DNA from 2 places in the Streptomyces sp. Root1310 genome. Region 1 is predicted to be linked to the other one. Evidence: riboswitches for the same ligand, from Rfam matches in the RefSeq annotation. Region 1 holds a riboswitch; the other holds the start of a gene.
What was found. A riboswitch is a leader RNA that binds a small molecule or an ion and turns the genes downstream of it on or off. The one in region 1 is predicted to bind glycine.
Positions count from the first base shown of each region.

Region 2: it holds a riboswitch for glycine, as region 1 does, so the genes downstream of both, gcvP (aminomethyl-transferring glycine dehydrogenase) here and gcvT (glycine cleavage system aminomethyltransferase GcvT) in region 1, are expected to answer to the same signal.

Region 1 covers NZ_LMEQ01000003.1:303,648-313,664, reverse strand. The annotation lists gene ASD48_RS12440 (MOSC domain-containing protein) at 1-104, opposite strand, end outside; gene ASD48_RS12435 (L-serine ammonia-lyase) at 143-1,510, opposite strand; gene glyA (serine hydroxymethyltransferase) at 1,587-2,864, opposite strand; gene gcvH (glycine cleavage system protein GcvH) at 2,879-3,256, opposite strand; gene gcvT (glycine cleavage system aminomethyltransferase GcvT) at 3,375-4,517, opposite strand; glycine riboswitch at 4,678-4,777, opposite strand; gene ASD48_RS12415 (AAA family ATPase) at 4,951-5,640, shown strand; gene ASD48_RS12410 (enhanced serine sensitivity protein SseB) at 5,719-6,525, shown strand; gene ASD48_RS12405 (enhanced serine sensitivity protein SseB C-terminal domain-containing protein) at 6,741-7,496, shown strand; gene ASD48_RS12400 (ABC transporter permease) at 7,810-8,817, shown strand; gene ASD48_RS12395 (ABC transporter substrate-binding protein) at 8,937-10,017, shown strand, end outside.
Region 2 covers NZ_LMEQ01000005.1:5,173-15,189, forward strand. The annotation lists gene ASD48_RS13640 (DUF881 domain-containing protein) at 1-446, shown strand, start outside; gene ASD48_RS13645 (FHA domain-containing protein) at 529-1,413, shown strand; gene ASD48_RS13650 (MerR family transcriptional regulator) at 1,458-2,195, shown strand; gene ASD48_RS13655 (bifunctional nuclease family protein) at 2,279-2,752, shown strand; gene ASD48_RS13660 (MerR family transcriptional regulator) at 2,998-3,681, shown strand; gene ASD48_RS13665 (DNA polymerase IV) at 3,751-5,166, shown strand; gene ASD48_RS13670 (nucleotidyltransferase domain-containing protein) at 5,274-5,735, shown strand; gene ASD48_RS13675 (PRC-barrel domain-containing protein) at 5,760-6,131, opposite strand; glycine riboswitch at 6,244-6,339, shown strand; gene gcvP (aminomethyl-transferring glycine dehydrogenase) at 6,524-9,409, shown strand; gene ASD48_RS13685 (TOBE domain-containing protein) at 9,459-9,878, opposite strand.

The sequences.
Region 1 (10,017 bases):
TCCCCTGCCACCCCGAGCCCGGCGACCAGCGTGACGCTCTCCCGGTTGGGCTTGGTGAAGGAGTACGTGCCGCTGCTGCTGACAGCGCTGACCGACCCGCTCATACGGCGAAACTCCCCTGTCCCCGCGACCCGCTGCCGGGTCAGCACTCGATGATGTTCACCGCCAGCCCGCCCCGGGCCGTCTCCTTGTACTTGACGCTCATGTCCGCGCCCGTTTCCTTCATGGTCTTGATGACCTTGTCCAGGGACACCTTGTGCGAACCGTCGCCGCGCATCGCCATCCGGGCCGCCGTGACCGCCTTCACCGAGGCCATGCCGTTGCGCTCGATGCACGGGATCTGGACCAGGCCGCCCACGGGGTCGCAGGTCAGGCCGAGGTTGTGCTCCATGCCGATCTCGGCCGCGTTCTCGACCTGCTCGGGGGAGCCGCCGAGGACCTCGGCCAGCGCGCCCGCCGCCATCGAGCAGGCCGAGCCGACCTCGCCCTGGCAGCCGACCTCGGCGCCGGAGATGGAGGCGTTCTCCTTGAAGAGCATGCCGATCGCGCCGGCCGCGAGCAGGAAGCGGACCACTCCGTCCTCGTCGGCGCCGGGCACGAAGTTCACGTAGTAGTGCAGGACCGCCGGGATGATGCCGGCCGCGCCGTTCGTGGGGGCCGTCACCACCCGGCCGCCGGCCGCGTTCTCCTCGTTCACCGCCATCGCGTACAGCGTGATCCACTCCATGGAGAGCGCCAACGGGTCGCCCTCCGCCCGGAGCTGACGCGCCGTCATGGCCGCCCGGCGGCGGACCCGCAGACCGCCCGGCAGGATGCCCTCGCGGGACATGCCCCGCGACACGCACGCCTGCATCACCCGCCAGATCTCCAGCAGCCCGTCCCGGATCTCGTCCTCGGTGCGCCAGGCGCGCTCGTTCTCCAGCATCAGCGAGGAGATCGACAGGCCGGTCTCCTTCGCCAGCCGCAGCAGCTCGTCGCCGGTGCGGAAGGGGTACTTCAGGACCGTGTCGTCGAGTTTGATGCGGTCCGCGCCCACCGCGTCCTCGTCCACGACGAAGCCGCCGCCGACGGAGTAGTACGTCTTCGCCATCAGCTCGGCGCCCTGGGCGTCGTGGGCCCATATCGTCATGCCGTTGGCGTGGTACGGGAGGGCCTTGCGGCGGTGCAGCACCAGGTCCTCGTCGAAGGAGAATGGGATCTCGTGCGAGTCCAGCAGCCGCAGCCGGCCGGAGCTCTTGATCTGCTCCACCCGGTCGTCCGCGCCCTCCACGTCCACCGTGCGCGGCGAGGAGCCCTCCAGGCCGAGCAGCACCGCCTTCGGGGTGCCGTGACCGTGGCCGGTCGCGCCGAGCGAGCCGTACAGCTCGCAGCGCACCGACGCGACGGAGTCCAGCACACCCTCGCCCCGCAGCCGGCGGGCGAACATGCGCGCCGCGCGCATCGGGCCGACCGTGTGGGAGCTGGACGGGCCGATGCCGATCGAGAACAGGTCGAAGACCGAGATGGCCACGGGGGAACTCCTCAATGCAGGGTGGTGCGGGGTGCCGCACACACCTCTCAGTGTGCGCGGCACCCGGGAAAAGGAACTACTTGCTCAGACCGGGATACAGCGGGTGCTTCTCGGCCAGGGCCGTGACCCGGGCCTTCAGTGCCGCCGCGTCGGCCTCCGTGAACGGGGCCGGCGCCTTCAGCGTCTCGGCGATCACGTCCGCGACCTCGGTGAAGTCCTCGGCGGTGAAGCCGCGGGTCGCGAGGGCGGGCGTGCCGATGCGCAGTCCGGAGGTGACCATCGGCGGGCGCGGGTCGTTCGGGACCGCGTTGCGGTTGACCGTGATGCCGACCTCGTGGAGCCGGTCCTCGGCCTGCTGACCGTCCAGCTCGGACTCGCGCAGGTCGACCAGGATCAGGTGCACGTCGGTGCCGCCCGACAGGACGTTCACGCCGGCCGCGCGGGAGTCCGGCGCGGTCAGGCGCTCGGCGAGGATCTTCGCACCCTCGACCGTGCGGGCCTGACGCTCCTTGAAGTCCTCGCTCGCCGCGACCTTGAAGGAGACCGCCTTGGCCGCGATCACGTGCTCCAGGGGGCCGCCCTGGAAGCCCGGGAAGACGGACGAGTTCAGCTTCTTCGCGAACTCCTTCTTCGCGAGGATGATGCCGCCGCGGGGGCCGCCCAGCGTCTTGTGGGTGGTGGACGTGACCACGTCCGCGTACTCCACCGGGTTCGGGTGGAGGCCGGCCGCGACGAGACCCGCGAAGTGCGCCATGTCGACCCACAGGAAGGCCTCGACCTCGTCCGCGATCCGGCGGAACTCCGCGAAGTCCAGCTGCCGCGGGTACGCCGACCAGCCCGCGATGATCACCTTCGGGCGGTGCTCCTTGGCGAGCCGCTCGACCTCGGCCATGTCGACCAGGCCGGCGTCGTCCACGTGGTAGGCGACCACGTCGAACTGCTTGCCGGAGAAGTTCAGCCGCATGCCGTGGGTCAGGTGACCGCCGTGCGCCAGGTCCAGGCCGAGGATGGTGTCGCCGGGCTGGGCCAGGGCGAACAGGGCGGCCTGGTTGGCGGAGGCACCCGAGTGGGGCTGCACGTTGGCGTACTCGGCGCCGAACAGCTCCTTGATCCGGTCGATCGCGATCTGCTCGGCCACGTCGACGTGCTCGCAGCCGCCGTAGTAGCGGCGGCCCGGGTAGCCCTCGGCGTACTTGTTGGTCAGGACCGAGCCCTGCGCCTCCATCACCGCGAGCGGAGCGAAGTTCTCCGAGGCGATCATCTCGAGCGTGGACTGCTGGCGGTTCAGCTCGGCGTCGACCGCGGCGGCGATCTCCGGGTCGAGCTCGTGCAGGGGCGTGTTCAGGACGGACATGCGTCTACGACTCCTCAGCCGGCGGTGAAGGCGGTGTATTCGTCGGCGGTGAGCAGGTCGTCCTGCTCGCCCGCCGTGCGTACCTTGAACAGCCATCCGCCCTCGAAGGGGGCGGAGTTCACCAGCGCCGGGTCGTCGACGACGTCCTGGTTGACCTCGACGATCTCGCCGGAGACCGGCGCGTACAGCTCGCTGACCGACTTGGTCGACTCCAGCTCGCCGCAGGTCTCGCCCGCGGTCACCGTGTCACCGACCTCCGGGAGCTGTACGAAGACCACGTCACCGAGCGCGTTGGCCGCGTGCTCCGTGATGCCGACCGTCGAGACGCCGTCCTCGGCGACCGACAGCCACTCGTGCTCCTTGCTGTAGCGCAGCTGCTGGGGGTTGCTCATGGCTTGAATTCTCCTGTACGCGGGAGGGTGCTGGTGAAGGGGGGACTGCTGGAAACGCACGTGAGCAGCACGAATGTGCGCAGGGTCACGCGCGGGCGGGCGTCAACGCGCCCAGTGTCTACTTCTGGCGCTTGTAGAACGGCAGCGCCACGACCTCGTACGGCTCGTGGCTGCCTCGGATGTCCACGCCGACGCCCGTGGTGCCCGGTGCCGCGTGGGCGGCGTCGACGTACGCCATCGCGATCGGCTTGCCGAGGGTGGGCGAGGGGGCACCGGAGGTGACCTCGCCGATCACCTCGCCGCCCGCGACGACCGAGAACCCGGCGCGCGGGACCCGACGACCCTCGGCGACCAGGCCGACGAGGACGCGCGGGGGCTGCGATTCGGCGCGCCCGGCGGCCGCCTCCAGCGCCGTACGCCCGACGAAGTCGCCTTCCTTGTCGAACTTCACCACCCGGCCGAGCCCCGCGTCGAACGGGGTGAGGGAGGTGCTGAGCTCGTGCCCGTACAGCGGCATGCCCGCCTCCAGGCGGAGCGTGTCCCGGCAGGACAGGCCGCAGGGCACCAGCCCGGCGCCCTCGCCGGCCTTGGTCAGCGCCTGCCACAGCTCTACGGCGTGCTCCGGCCGTACGAACAGTTCGAAGCCGTCCTCGCCGGTGTAGCCGGTGCGCGCGATGAGGGCGGGGACGCCGGCGACGGTGCCGGGCAGCCCGGCGTAGTACTTCAGGCCGTCCAGGTCGGCGTCGGTGACGGCGGCGAGGATGCCGGGGGACTCGGGGCCCTGCACGGCGATCAGCGCGTAGGCGTCGCGGTCGTCGCGGACCTCCGCGTCGAAGCCCTCGGCCCGCTCGGTCAGCGCGTCCAGCACGACCTGCGCGTTGGAGGCGTTGGCCACCACCATGAACTCGGTGTCGGCCAGCCGGTAGACGATCAGGTCGTCCAGGATGCCGCCGTCCGCCCGGCAGATCATCGTGTAGCGGGCGCGGCCGGCCTTGACCGCCCCGATGTTGCCCACCAGGGCGAAGTCGAGCAGGGCCGCGGCCTGCGGGCCGGTGACGGTGATCTCGCCCATGTGCGACAGGTCGAAGAGCCCGGCCCTGGTGCGGACGGCGTGGTGCTCGTCGCGTTCGGAGCCGTAGCGCAGGGGCATGTCCCAGCCGGCGAAGTCGGTCATCGTCGCGCCGAGCGCGCGATGCACCGCGTCCAGGGCGGTGTGGCGCTGCTGGGCGGTCTGGTCGGATGCGGGGTCGGTACTGCTCATCGGGCGTTCGTCTCCCAAGGCATGACGGCACGGCGAGGTCGTTCCTCCCCATCTGTCATCGGAACCTGAGAGGTTCGCCATGACGGCCCGCGACGGGATCGTTCATGACTTGCACCTTGGGTGGGGCCACTGGAGACAGCGGCCCGCTTTTCAGATGTGCCTCGCCCGCGCGGTAACGGGGCCTGAGAGATTCAAGGGAGGGACTTGCTCCTTCGGCGCCCCAGCGAAGCTGCTGCTGAGGACTCTCCCGCGCGGATTCAAACGGCCGGTATGCAGTTGGCGCGGCCATCATTGCACGGCTCGCCCCGATCACGGCAGGCCGCATCTGTAACCGGCTTGTGTCGCTACGCGTACGAAATCGCCGGGCGCGGCGCATTACCTTCTCTTTACGCTCGGTGGGGATGAGAACACCATCTGACCCCAGGGGAGGACGATCACGGTGAACAGGACGACCAGGGCAAGGTCCACGGCATTCGCGACCGGCTCGGCGATCGCGCTGCCCGCGCAGCCCGTCGCCCCGGTCCGGGAGGCGTGCGGCCCGCGGCCGGCGCCCGTCGTCCGCGACCTGCGCGAGCGGGCCGGCCGCAGCCCGCACGGCCTGCTCTTCGGTCCCCGTGACCTGGTCGTGGTCACCGGTCTGCCCGGCAGCGGCAAGTCCACCCTCATGCGGCGGACCGTGCAGGGCATCCGCGTCGACTCCCAGGACACCCGGGACCGCTGGGACGCCCGCGCCCCCCGCTTCCTGCCCTACGGCCTCTACCGCCCGCTCGTCCGGATCGCCCACTACGCCGGACTGCGCCGGGCGCTGCGCGGCGGCGAGGGCGTCGTCGTGCACGACTGCGGTACGCAGGCCTGGGTCCGTGACTGGCTGGCCCGCGAGGCCCGCCGCCGCGGCGGCACCCTCCACCTGCTGCTGCTGGACGTCACCGCGGACACGGCGCTGGAGGGGCAGCGCGAGCGCGGCCGGGGCGTCTCCCGGTACGCGTTCCTGCGCCATCGCCACGCGGCCGCCCGGCTGGCGCGCTCGGTGGAGAAGGGCCGGCTGCCCGCGGGCTGCGGCTCGGCGGTGCTGCTCGACCGCGCGGCGGCCGACACACTGCGCCGCATCGGTTTCACCGGCTGAGGGCTCGGGCGCGACCCCCGGTACCCGCTAGCCTTTCAGCCACAGCGAAGTGAGCGGTTCTCAGCAGGCGGTAGGCAGATGGATTTCCCCCCGGCCAACTTTCCGACGGACTTCTCCGCGGACTTTCCGGCGCAGGCACACCCCCATCCGCACGGCGGATGGCCCGGCAACGAGCTGGAGGAGGTGCTCTCCGTCTCCCTCGGCGTGCCGGGAGCCGGCGGCCGGATCGTGGAGGTGCTCGGACGCAGCTTCGTCTGGGTGCCGCTGCCCGGCGGCGGCGGCCCGCACAGCGGCCCCCTCGACCTGCCCACCATGGAGATCGAGGGCCAGGTCTACGTGCCGGTCTTCAGCTCCGAGGAGCAGTTCCGGCAGGTCGTCGGCTCGCACATGTCGTTCACGATCGCGCCGGCGGTGGAGTTCGCCCGGGGGCTGCCCCCGCAGGTGGGCATCCTGGTGAACCCGGACGGCGTGGTCGGTGTCCCGCTGCCCCCGCCCGCCGTGGCCGAGCTCTGCCGGGCGGGCCGCACCCCGCTGGACGGCACCGCGGCCGGGGGGCGGGTCCGCCTCTACGAGCCCGACTGGCAGGACGACCCGATGGACTTCCTGGCCGCGGCCGCGGCCGAGTTCGAGGCCACGGGCGTGGTCCGCACGGCCCGCCGCTGCCTGGCCGCCATCGAGACGGCGGACCCGGTGATGTTCGTGGGCGTGGAACTCTCCCGGCTGGAAGGCGACCTGAGGGCCCTGCCGCTGGAGGCCCTGGGCAGGGCTCTGGGCAGGACCTCGGCCCCCTGGCCGGTCAACCTGGTCCTCCTGGACGTCGCCCAGGACCCGGTGGGCGACTGGCTGACAGCCCGCGTCCGCCCCTTCTACACGAGGGACCGGTGAACCCGGCCGAGGGGCGCGGGGCCGTACCCGGATGCGGCCCCGCCGCGGGGCGCGCCCGGCCACGCACGATCCGCAGCCCGAAGATCACGGCAAGCCCCGAGCTCTCAACGGCCGGACCGGCGGAGCGCCTAAGCTGGACTCCGATGCGGGGCAACTTCTCGAAGGGGCGATAAAAAGTGAGCGCTGGCACTGCCGCGACCGGCTCGGTCGAGCACATGCTGCGCCAGGTCACGCCCGGGCGCTACGACGCCTACGAGGCGCTCCTGCGCGCGCTCGCGACCCCCTCCTCCGGCCAGGTCTGGATGCTGCTGTGGCACGGCCAGGCCGGCTCCCCGGACGCCCAGTACGGAAACATGGAGGTCGAGGGGCACGGCTACGCGCCCTGCGTCACCTCCGCCCAGGAGCTCAGCGCGAGTGGCTGGAACAGGTCGTACGAGGTCGTCGACGGGCTGGACGTGGCCCGCACGCTCTACCCCGACCACTACGGCCTCTGGCTGAACCCGCACGCCCCCGGCGGCGGGGTCGGCATCCCGTGGCTGGACCTGCGCCGGATCGCCACCGGTCTGGAGCGCCAGCCGGCCGGCCCGCTGCGGCTTTCCGAACCGGGCATCGAGATCCCGCAGTTCTACGCCCTGCTCGCGCAGAACGCCCACCGTACCCCGGCGGTGCGCGCGTTGCGCCGCGCCTGGGTGCAGCCGGCGCTCGGCGCGCCCTATCTGGCCATCGGGCTCGACGTGTACGACTCCTCGCCGCCGGCCGTGGACGCCGTGCGGGCGATGATGCAGCAGTCCATCGGTGCCGTGCCGGACGGGCTGCCGGTGTCGACGGTCGCCATGACGGACGAGTACGACCCCGTCGTGATGTGGATGCGTGCCACCGCCCGGCCCTTCTACGACCGCGAGGCGCACGCCCCTGCCCCGGCCCAGGCTCCGGCCGGCGGCTACGGCTATCCGCCCACCGGACGTTACTGACGTCCGAAACGGGTCCCGCCGCGGAGTGGGGGCCGAATGTCTTCGCGCGTAGATGGCGACGATATAGACCGGTTTTGTCCGATCTGCCCCAATAAGTCAGTGTCCGGGGGGCGTTACCCGCCGTCCGGATAACGGAACCCCTCTACCCGGATCACGTTTACGCATCCATTCACTGCCAAGTCTGGCAACAGATCGCCAAAGCGTTGAAGACTCCCGCTCCAGGGGACTTATCCCCTGCGTATTACGGACTGATCACGCCGCTACAGCGGCAAGTGCGGGCCGGCTACCGCCGGTTGAGAGGGGTCCCTGCCAGATGACGGCACCATTGCACGAGCCGACCGCGGAAGCGGCCCCGAGCGCGGCCGAGGAAGCGTCGGTCGCCACCAGCGGCGCCAAGGCCGTTCAGGGCCGTTCCCTGGGCCGGATCGCCTGGGAGCGCCTCAAGCGGGACAAGCTCGCCCTCACGGGCGGCGTCGTCGTGCTCGTCCTGGTCGTGGTCGCGCTTCTCGCGCCGGTCATCACCGGGCTGCTCGGGCAGGACCCGAACGAGTACCACGAGAACCTCATCGACCCGCTCTTCGGAACGCCCACGGGCTCCCTGGGCGGTCTCAGCGGCGACCACCTGCTCGGTGTCGAGCCGGTCAACGGCCGCGACATCTTCGCCCGCATCCTCTACGGCGCCCGGATCTCGCTGCTGGTCGGTTTCCTGTCGGCCGTAGTCGCGGTGATCCTCGGAACGGTGCTGGGCATCCTCGCCGGCTTCTTCGGCGGCTGGGTCGACTCCCTCATCAGCCGGGTGATGGACGGTCTGCTCGCCTTCCCGCAGCTGCTCTTCATCATCGCGCTGGTCTCCGTCATGCCGAACGACCTGCTCGGCCTCTCCGGTTCGAGCGTGCGTGTCTTCGTGATGATCCTGGTCATCGGCTTCTTCGGCTGGCCCTACATCGGACGCGTGGTGCGCGGCCAGACGCTCTCGCTGCGAGAGCGCGAGTACGTCGAGGCCGCCCGATCGCTGGGCGCGGGGCGGCTCTACATCCTGTTCAAGGAACTGCTGCCCAACCTGGTCGCCCCGATCGTCGTCTACACGACGATGATGATCCCCACCAACATCCTCACCGAGGCGGCGCTCAGCTTCCTGGGCGTCGGTGTCAAGCCGCCCACCGCCTCGTGGGGGCAGATGCTCTCGAGCGCGATCGACTACTACGAGTCCGACCCCATGTACATGGTGGTCCCGGGTGTGGCGATCTTCATCACCGTGCTGGCCTTCAACCTCTTCGGTGACGGCGTCCGGGACGCGCTGGACCCGAAGGCCTCGCGCTGATCCGCCCCGTCGGGGACCAGCGAACACAGCGAGCCGCAGAACCGCCGAACACACGGCGCCCCAACCGTCCCGTGGTCTTCACACGGGGTATCTCTCATCTATCCGGAGGATCCGAGATCGTGACTACCCAACGCACCTCAGGGCGGCGGAAGCAGGCATTTGCCGCTGCTGCCGCGGTCGCCGCGCTGCTGACCACGGCGGCGTGCGGCGGCGGTGGAGACGACGGCGACAAGGGCTCGAGCTCCGGTGCCGCCGGCTTCGACGCCGCGAACAACAAGGTCGCCCAGGCCTCCGCCGCCAAGAAGGGCGGCACGCTGAAGTTCGGTGCCGCGCAGGATGCCGACTCGTGGGACACCACGCGTGGCTACTACGGCATGATGTGGAACTTCGCGCGCTACTACAGCCGTCAGCTCGTCACCAACAAGGCCGAGCCGGGCGCTGCGGGCGCCGAGGTCACTCCGGACCTCGCCACCGAGACCGCGAAGGTCACGGACGACGGCAAGACCTACACGTACACCCTGCGTGACGGCATCACGTGGGAGGACGGCAAGCCGATCACGTCCAAGGACGTGAAGTACGGCATCGAGCGCGTGTGGGCGCAGGACGTGCTGTCCGGCGGTCCGACGTACCTGAAGGACGTGCTGGACCCCAAGGGCGAGTACAAGGGCCCGTACAAGGACACGTCCGCGGACAAGCTCGGTCTGAAGGCGATCGACACGCCCGACGACAAGACCATCGTCTTCCACCTCCCGCAGGCCAACTCGGACTTCGAGGAGATGCTGGCCCTGGTCTCGGCCTCGCCGGTCCGCCAGGACATGGACACGAAGGCCAAGTACGGCCTGAAGCCGTTCTCCTCGGGCCCGTACAAGTTCGCGTCCTACAGCCCGGGCAAGGACCTCAAGCTGGTCCGCAACACTTCCTGGAAGCAGGCCTCGGACCCGATCCGCAAGGCCTACCCGGACCAGATCACCATCAAGTTCTTCTCGGACGCCAACCAGCTCGACCAGCGTCTGCTCAGCGGTGACCTGGACCTCGACCTGAACCAGACCGGCATGTCGCCGCAGGGCCGCACCACCGCCCTGAAGCAGCACAAGGCCAACCTGGACAACCCGGTCACCGGCTACGTCCGCTACGCGGTCTTCCCGCAGAGCGTCGCGCCGTTCAACAACATCGAGTGCCGCAAGGCCGTCATCCTCGGCG
Region 2 (10,017 bases), on a different contig from region 1:
AGGCCCGGAAGCAGACGGTCGAGAAGGAGAAGCAACTCGGCATTCTGGCGGGCACGGTCGCTGCGCAGGGGCCGGGCATCACGATGACCATCGAGGACACGAAGGGGACGGTCGAGGCGGACATGTTGCTCGACGCCATCCAGGAGCTGCGCGCGGCCGGGGCCGAGGCGATCCAGGTGAACGGAGTGCGGGTCGTCGCCGGCACCTTTCTGACGGATTCGGGCAAGAGCGTGAGCGTCGACGGGAACAAGATCAACACGCCCTTTCGTTTCAAGGTCATCGGCAACCCGCAGGACCTCGAGCCGGCGCTGAACATCCCTGGAGGAGTGGTGCAGACTCTCGAGAAGGAGCAGGCCACCGTGACTGTCGAGCGGTCGGACAAGATCGTCGTGGACGCCTTGCGAGCAGCGAAGCAGCCTGACTACGCTCGGTCGTCCGGCCAGTGAACCGGGGGTGCATGGGGGCAGTCCGGCAGGGGCATGAGGTTGCGGGGGGTCGACGCACCGATCGGGTGGTGCGTGGTGGAAACTGTCTGGTGGACACGGACGTTGTGAAGGTGTCCGGGTCGACCGGTGTATTCAGTCAGGGTTCGTCCTGCCCCACGGGCGGGTCTGTTTCGGTCAAGGGGAATCGCCCGTGAAGTTGTTTGCGAAGTTGTTCGGCAAGAGCGCGCGAGAGGGTAGCGACAACGCGACCGCTCGCCATCGCGCACAGCCTGACGCGGAGGGCCAGCGGCCGCTGTTCAGGGACCAGGTGGCTGGTCAGGGCGGCGATGTTTCCGGCGGCCAGGGCGCGGCGTCTGTTGACCCTGCACAGTCCGGCGGCATAGGTTTCGGCCAACCGTCAACCTCAAGTACGGGTGGAGGGTTTTCCCCTATGTCGGCCCTGGTGTGTACGAGGTGCGGTAACCGCAACGCGGAGAACAGCCGCTTCTGCTCCAACTGCGGTGCGCCGCTGCGGCCCGGGCTGACGCCCGAGCGTCCGTCGGAGACGACCTCCACCATCTCCATCTCCGGTCTCGAGGCCTACGACGCCGAGGTCACCGGTCAGACGCAGCTGCCCGCGCTCTCGCCCGAGGCGCAGGCCGCGGTCGACGCGCTGCCGCTGGGTTCCGCCCTGCTGGTCGTGCGGCGCGGCCCGAACTCGGGCAGCCGTTTCCTTCTGGACGGCGACCTGACGACGGCCGGTCGTCACCCGCAGAGCGACATCTTCCTGGACGACGTGACGGTCTCGCGTCGTCACGTGGAGTTCCGGCGCAACCCGGACGGCACGTTCAAGGTGGCGGACGTCGGCAGTCTGAACGGCACGTACGTCAACCGGGAGCGGATCGACGAGGTCCCTCTGTCGAACGGTGACGAGGTGCAGATCGGCAAGTACCGGCTGGTCTTCTACGCGAGCCAGCGGGGCTACTGACCGGCCCCCGGGCACCGTCCGGGGGGACTCCCCAGGGAAGGTCCATGCTTCAAACACCGAGGGGCGGTGCCGGGCACGGCACCGCCGCCGCGGACGGTGGTTCGATGAGCATCGGCACCGTGCTGAACGCGCTGCGCGACGAGTTTCCCGAAGTCACCATCTCCAAGATCCGTTTTCTGGAGTCGGAAGGGCTGATCGAGCCGCAACGGACTCCTTCGGGGTACCGCAAGTTCAGTGTGCAGGACGTCGAGCGCCTCGGCCACGTCCTGAGGATGCAGCGGGACCACTACCTGCCGCTCAAGGTCATCCGCGAGCACCTGGACGCCGTGGAGCGCGGTGAGGCAGCGCCGCTGCCGACCGTGGGCCGGCAGCGGGACGGCGAGGTCGTGCCGGAGGCTTCGGAAGGGCCCACCGTCGCCAGGATCGGCCGGTCCGAGCTGCTGGCGACCGCGGGGATCGGCGAGCCGGAGCTCGCCGAGTGGGAGTCGTACGGTCTTGTCGCGCCGCTGGAGGACGGGGTCTACGACGCCGAGGCGGCCACGGTGGCGGCGCTCGTCGCCGAGCTGGGCAGATTCGGGATCGAACCCCGGCATCTGCGGGTGATGAAGGCCGCGGCCGATCGTGAGGCCGGGCTCGTGGACCAGGTGGTGGCCCCGCTCAAGCGCCACCGAAATCCGCAGACCAGGGCCCACGCGCAGGCTCGTACGAAGGAAATCGCGGGGCTCACGGTGCGGCTGCACGCGGCGCTGGTGCAGACGGCACTCGGGGTCCGACTGCCCTGAGCGGGGGGTTCGCCCTGGGCGGATCGGTCACCCGTTCCCGGCCCGACTACCCAAACGTCCCGAGCACGGCCTAGGGTTGCTGTGTGAACGAGCTCGATGTCGTAGGTGTCCGGGTCGAGATGCCCTCCAACCAACCGATCGTGCTGCTGCGTGAAGTGGGAGGCGACCGTTACCTTCCCATCTGGATCGGACCGGGTGAGGCGACGGCGATCGCCTTCGCCCAGCAGGGCATGGCTCCCGCGCGACCGCTGACCCACGACCTGTTCAAGGACGTGCTGGAGGCCGTCGGCCAGGAGCTCACCGAGGTGCGCATCACGGACCTGCGGGAGGGCGTCTTCTACGCGGAGCTGGTGTTCGCCAGCGGGGTCGAGGTGAGCGCGCGTCCCTCGGACGCCATAGCGCTGGCGTTGCGCACGGGGACTCCGATCTACGGCAGTGACACGGTCCTCGATGACGCGGGGATCGCCATCCCGGACGAGCAGGAGGACGAGGTGGAGAAGTTCCGCGAGTTCCTCGACCAGATCTCGCCCGAGGACTTCGGCACCAGCAACCAGTAGCCGGCACATGCGCGGAACGCGGGCGTCCTGCACCTGGACGCCCGCCCCGTTTTCGGCAATTGCCAACGGCGAGTGAGAGCGTCCTACGGCTACTTCTCAGCGCATTCGGCTAGCCTTTCCCCGCGACGGGGTGCGGGAAACCACTCTCAGGGTGATTATCACTCGGCGTGCCGAGTGTGGCGATCGTTGACGCACCCCTGGTGACTGCCTACCGTCGACAAGGCAGGTCAAGGACGGAGGTCGGCGTGAGAAGCAGCGGCGACGGTACGGCTGGGGGTGCCCCCGGACTCGGTGTCGGGGGGAGCGGTCCGTACCCTTCCCCGGGCTCTCCAGCACGCGCGAACAGGGGGTACCCCCAGCAGAGCAGCGCGGCCGACCACGCTCCGCAGCGACCGGCGGCCGTGCCGAGCAGCGGAGGGGCGACGTCCATGGCGTCCGAGCAGATCGGCTACCGCGGTCCGACGGCCTGTGCGGCCGCCGGCATCACGTATCGCCAACTGGACTACTGGGCCCGCACCGGGCTGGTGGAGCCGAGCGTGCGGCCCGCCCACGGGTCGGGAACGCAGCGTCTGTACAGCTTTCGGGACGTCGTCGTCCTGAAGATCGTCAAGCGGTTCCTCGACACCGGGGTGTCGCTCCAGAACATCCGCACCGCCGTGCAGCATCTGCGGGAGCGCGGGTTCAGCGACCTGGAGCGCATGACGCTGATGAGCGACGGCGCCACCGTGTACGAGTGCACCTCGCCGGACGAGGTCCACGCGCTGCTCCAGGGCGGTCAGGGCATCTTCGGGATCGCCGTGGGCGTGGTGTGGCGGGACGTCGAGAGCGCGCTGTCGCAGTTGCACGGAGAGCGGGTCGACACCGGTGAGACGCTCGTCGGGCACAATCCGGCGGACGAACTGGCCCGTCGGCGCAACCGGGCGGTCTGAGACCCGTCCCGGGGCGCGAGGGGCGGCTGAACGACGTCATTGTCAGTGGCGTGGTGCAGCATCGGTCATGTGAGAAACGCGCCCACGATCCTGCATCTCGACATGGATGCCTTCTTCGCCCAGGCGGAGCAGGCGTCCAAGCCGAGCCTGCGCGGGAAGGCCGTGGTCGTGGGTGGCCTCGGGCCCCGTGGAGTGGTGGCGACCGCCTCCTACGAGGCGCGGGTCTTCGGAGTGCACTCGGCGATGCCCATGGCCCAGGCGCGCCGGCGGGCTCCGAACGCCGCGTACCTGGTTCCGCGCTTCGCGTTCTACCGGTCGATCAGCGAGCAGGTCATGGGGCTGCTGCGGGCGCTGTCGCCGCTGGTGGAGCCGCTGAGTCTGGACGAGGCCTTCGTGGACCTGGACGCCGGGGGAGCGGCCTGGGACAGCGAGTCGGCGCGGCTGGCGGGGATCAGGCTGCGCGCCGACATACGGGCCGTCACCGGGCTCACGGGCTCGGTGGGCCTGGCCTCCTGCAAGATGCTGGCGAAGATCGCCTCGGAGCAGGCGAAACCCGACGGGCTGGTGCTCATCGAGCCGGGGACCGAGCGGGCCCTGCTCGGCCCGCTGTCGGTGCGGACCCTGCCGGGGGTCGGCCCGGCGACGGGGGACCATCTGCGCCGGGCCGGGATCACCACGATCGACGAGATCGCCGAGGCGGGTGAGGACGAGCTGGTGCGGCTGCTGGGCAAGGCGCACGGGCACGCGCTCTACGCCATGGCGCTGGCCCGCGACGACCGGCCCGTGGTGGCGGAGCGGGAGGCCAAGTCGGTGTCGGTCGAGGACACGTACGACGTGGACATCCACGACCGGGTGCGGGTGGAGCTGGAGGTGCAGCGGCTCGCGGACCGGTGTGTGCGCAGGCTGCGGGGGGCCGGCCTGTCGGGGCGGACCATCGTGCTGAAGGTGCGGCGGTACGACTTCTCCACGCTCACCCGGTCCGAGACGCTGCGCGGGCCCACCGACGATCCGGGGGTGGTCCGGGAGGCGGCGGCCCGGTTGCTCGACTCGGTGGACACGACGGGCGGGGTGCGGCTGCTCGGGGTGGGCGTCAGCGGACTGGCGGACTTCACACAGGAGGATCTGTTCGCGCAGGCCGCCGAGGACCGGGTGGACGGACCGGACGAGGAACTCGCGGAGGAGCCCGTCGGCGAGGTGCCGGTGCCGGTCGAGCGCCAGTGGCGCCCAGGACACGATGTGCGGCACACCGAGCTCGGACACGGGTGGGTGCAGGGCAGCGGGTTGGGCCGGGTCACCGTGCGGTTCGAGACGCCCGAGTCGGAGCCGGGACGGGTGCGCACCTTCAGGACCGACGATCCGGGGCTGGAGCCGGCGGATCCGTTGCCGCTGGTGCGGCGAAGACCCGAAGAGGACGGCGGGGCGGCGGCAGGAGCACCGCATCCGGGAATGAGGCCGTCGGGGGTGGAGTCCGGGAACTCCGCGTGAGGCGGATCAGTTACACAGAGTGAAGCGGTTCGAAGTGTGAAGTGTGGGGTGTGTCGGAGCGGTGGCGGTGTCCCGAGGGGGGACACCGGTGACGGATGGGGAGCTGCATGAAGCTGCACGGAGGCCGGTTCGCGGACCCGGCCGGGGTGTCGCCGGAGCGCGCGGCGGAGATGCGCCGGGTGGTGGACCGGGTCACCCGGTGGGCGGGGAACCGGAGCGACGTGGTGGGGCTGCTGCTCGTCGGTTCCTTCGCGCGCGAGGCCGCGCGTCCCGAGTCGGACGTGGATCTTGTCGTGTTGTCGACGGCGCCTGCCCGGTACGCGCAGGACGACGGGTGGGGGCGTGAGCTGGCTCTGGGGGAGGTGGTCCGGGTCCGGGAACGGGGGCCCGTCACCGAATGGCGGTATGTGACCGACTCCGGTCTGGAGGTCGAGGTGGGCATCGGTTCCGCCCGCTGGGCGCGGACCGATCCGGTCGACGCCGGCACCCGAAGAGTCGTCACGGACGGGGCCCGGCCGCTGTACGACCCTGCCGGGATTCTCGGGGCGCTGCTTCAGGCCTGCGGCTGAGGGGGGCTGAGAGGCTGAGGGGCTCTAGCTGTCGTCCGTGCCCGCCAGGCGGCCGAAGTCGCGGTCGGGCAGCGGGGGAGCGGCACCCACGTCGAGGCCGTAGTGGTGGTAGAGCTGGAGCTCCTGTTCGGGGGAGAGGTGCCGACCCACGCCGAAGTCCGGAGCGTCCTTGATCAGGGCCCGTTCGAAGGGGATGTGCAGGGTGCCCTCGACCAGTCGGCTGGGCTCCAGGGGGACGAAGGCGTCGCGGGAGAACAGACCGGTGCGTATGGCCGCCCACTCGGGCACCCCGGTGGCGTCGTCGAGGTAGACCTCGTCGACCGTGCCGATCTTGGTGCCGTTGCGGTCGAACGCCTTGCGGCCGATCAGGTTGCGCGGATCGATGTCGGTCTGCACGGGCCCTCCACTTGGTCGCAACTCATCCGTAAGCACTACAAAAGAGCACATCGGGACGGGCGGCCACTCGAGCGAGTCTCTGGAACCCCGCTGGTAGTCTGACAATGGCTGCTGACACCGCGCGGGAGAGTCCTCCGGACATCACCGGAGGCGCCGAAGGAGCAAATCCTCCCCGGAATCTCTCAGGCTCACGTACCGCACGGACGAGGTCACTCTGGAAAGCAGGGCGGGTGCCGACGATGTCGACGGCTTCCGCTCTCACCGACGGTGAAAGCCGGGTGCCCTCGGGCCGCCCGGTGAAGCTCTCAGGTTGAGATGACAGAGGGGGAGGCCGTCCGGGTACCCCACCGTGGTGACCCTCGAAGGTCGTGTCAGACCAGGAGGCCTCCGTAATGACCGCCCACCGCATTCCGCTCACAGAGCTCGAGCAGGGAATTCCCTTCGAACAGCGCCACATCGGGCCCGACCTCGAAGCGCGGGCCAAGATGCTCGCACAGGTCGGCTACGGCTCGCTCGACGAGCTCACCGCCGCAGCGGTCCCGGATGTGATCAAGAACGCCGACGCGCTGGACCTGCCGGGCGCGCGCACCGAGGCCGAGGTGCTGGCCGAGCTGCGCTCGCTGGCCGACCGCAACCAGGTCCTCGACTCGATGATCGGCCTCGGCTACTACGGGACGTTCACGCCGCCCGTCATCCTGCGCAACGTCATGGAGAACCCGGCCTGGTACACGGCCTACACGCCGTACCAGCCGGAGATCTCCCAGGGCCGGCTGGAGGCCCTGCTGAACTTCCAGACCGTGGTCGCCGACCTCACCGGGCTGCCGACCTCCGGCGCGTCGCTGCTCGACGAGGGCACGGCGGCCGCCGAGGCGATGGCGCTGTCCCGGCGCATGGGGAAGAACAAGAAGGGCCTCTTCCTCATCGACGCGGACGCGCTTCCGCAGACCATCGCCGTGATCGAGACCCGCGCCGAGCCGACGGGCGTGGAGGTCGTCGTCGCCGACCTGAGCGACGGAATCCCGGCGGAGATCGCCGCGCGGGAGATCAACGGCGTGCTCGTCCAGTACCCCGGTGCCTCGGGTGCCGTACGTGATCTCAAGGGGCTCGTCGACCAGGCGCACGGGCTCGGCGCGCTCGTCACCGTCGCTGCGGATCTGCTGGCACTGACGCTGCTGAAGTCCCCGGGCGAGCTGGGGGCGGACATCGCCGTCGGTACGACGCAGCGGTTCGGCGTGCCGATGGGCTTCGGTGGGCCGCACGCCGGCTACATGGCCGTCCGCGAGCAGTTCGCGCGCAGCCTGCCCGGCCGGCTGGTGGGCGTGTCGGTGGACGCCGACGGGCACAAGGCCTACCGGCTCGCGCTCCAGACGCGTGAGCAGCACATCCGGCGTGAGAAGGCCACCAGCAACATCTGCACGGCGCAGGTGCTGCTGGCGGTGATGGCGGGGATGTACGCCGTCTACCACGGCCCCGACGGGCTGCGTTCGATCGCGCGGCGCACGCACCGGTACGCCTCGATCCTCGCCGCCGGGCTCGAGGCCGGCGGTGTCGAGGTCGTGCACGGGTCGTACTTCGACACGCTGACCGTGCGGGTGCCGGCGAAGGCCGCCGAGGTCGTCGCCGCCGCGCGCGAGCTCGGGGTCAACCTGCACCTCGTCGACGCCGACCGGGTGTCGATCGCCTGCGACGAGACGACCGCGCGGGCGCAGGTGTCCGCCGTGTGGGCCGCCTTCGGGGTGGACGGTGACATCGAGGCGCTCGACGCGGCCACCGCCGACTCCCTGCCCGCGGGGCTGTTGCGGTCGGACGCGATCCTGACGCACCCCGTCTTCCACCAGCACCGTTCCGAGACCGCGATGCTGCGCTACCTGCGCAGGCTCGCGGACCGGGACTACGCGCTGGACCGGGGCATGATCCCGCTGGGCTCCTGCACCATGAAGCTCAACGCGACCACCGAGATGGAGCCGGTCACCTGGCCCGAGTTCGGGCAGCTGCACCCCTTCGCGCCGGCCGAGCAGGCGGAGGGCTACCTGACGCTCATCCGCGAGCTGGAGGAGCGGCTCGCCGAGGTCACCGGGTACGACAAGGTGTCGCTCCAGCCGAACGCCGGGTCCCAGGGCGAGCTGGCCGGGCTGCTCGCCGTCCGCGGGTACCACCGGGGCAACGGGGACGAGCAGCGGACCGTGTGCCTCATCCCGTCCTCCGCGCACGGCACGAACGCGGCCAGTGCCGTGATGGCCGGCATGAAGGTCGTCGTAGTGAAGACCGCCGAGGACGGCGAGATCGACGTCGAGGACCTGCGGGCGAAGATCGAGAAGCACCGCGACGAGCTGTCGGTGCTGATGATCACCTACCCGTCGACGCACGGGGTGTTCGAGGAGCACGTCGCCGACATCTGCGCCCAGGTGCACGAGGCGGGCGGCCAGGTGTACGTCGACGGCGCCAACCTCAACGCGCTCGTGGGCCTCGCCAAGCCCGGGCACTTCGGCGGCGACGTCTCGCACCTGAACCTGCACAAGACGTTCTGCATCCCGCACGGCGGTGGCGGCCCGGGTGTCGGACCCGTCGCCGTACGGTCGCATCTGGCGCCGTATCTGCCGAACCACCCGCTGCAGCCCGCCGCCGGGCCGGACACCGGGGTGGGGCCGATCTCCGCGGCTCCCTGGGGCTCCGCCGGGATACTGCCGATCTCGTGGGCGTATGTGCGGCTCATGGGCGGCGAGGGGCTCAAGCGGGCCACGCAGGTGGCCGTGCTGAGCGCCAACTACATCGCCAAGCGGCTGGAGCCGCACTACCCGGTGCTCTACAACGGGCCGGGCGGGCTGGTCGCGCACGAGTGCATCATCGACCTGAGGCCGCTGACCAAGGCGACCGGCGTGAGCGTCGACGACGTCGCCAAGCGACTCATCGACTACGGGTTCCACGCTCCGACGATGTCGTTCCCCGTGGCCGGGACGCTGATGATCGAGCCGACCGAGTCCGAGGACCTGATCGAGATCGACCGCTTCTGCGAGGCGATGATCGCGATCCGCGCGGAGATCGAGAAGGTCGGGGCCGGCGAGTGGCCGGCCGAGGACAACCCGCTGCACGGCGCCCCGCACACCGCGGCCGCGCTGGGCGGGGAGTGGGAGCACGCGTACACGCGTGAGGAGGCCGTCTTCCCGGCCGGTGTGTCGGCCGCCGACAAGTACTGGCCGCCGGTGCGCCGGATCGACCAGGCCTTCGGCGACCGGAACCTGGTCTGCTCGTGCCCGCCGCTGGACGCGTACGAGGACTGAGCCGGTGGGTGAGGGCCCCCGTCCGTCCGGGCGGGGGCCCTCCCGCGTGCTAAGCAGTCGCCAGGGCCACGTCGGTCGCCTTGATCAGCGCGACGACGTCGGAGCCGACGAAGAGGCCGAGGTCGGTGGCGGCTTCCTTGGTGATCAACGCGGTGAGTACCCCCGCGTCCATGGATACCTTCACCGAGGCCATGACCGCGCCGGTCACGAGGCCGGTGATCGTGCCGTCGAGCTGGTTGCGGATCGAGAGGCCGTCCACCCGGCCGGTGGCCAGCGACACCTCCGTCGACTTCACCAGGGCATGGACGGCGGCGCCGGCGGTGAGGGCGAGTTGGTTCACGGCCTCCAGCGTGATGGCCGCCGTGAGGTCCTGGCCACCGTCCAGATGGATGTTGACGGTGGCCATCACCTCGCCGGGGTGGACGGCGGTGACGGTGCCGGGGAGTTGGTTGCGGATGCTCAGGCTCATGAGCGTCAACGGTAGGCCGCGAGTGACCTTATGTGAGTGATGTGCGGGTATGCGTCGCCCGGCCGTGACGGGCGCCGTCCGGCGTCGTCCGGCGTCGCCCGGCGATGTCGCGTCGCAACGGGGCGGGTCGCGTCGCAAC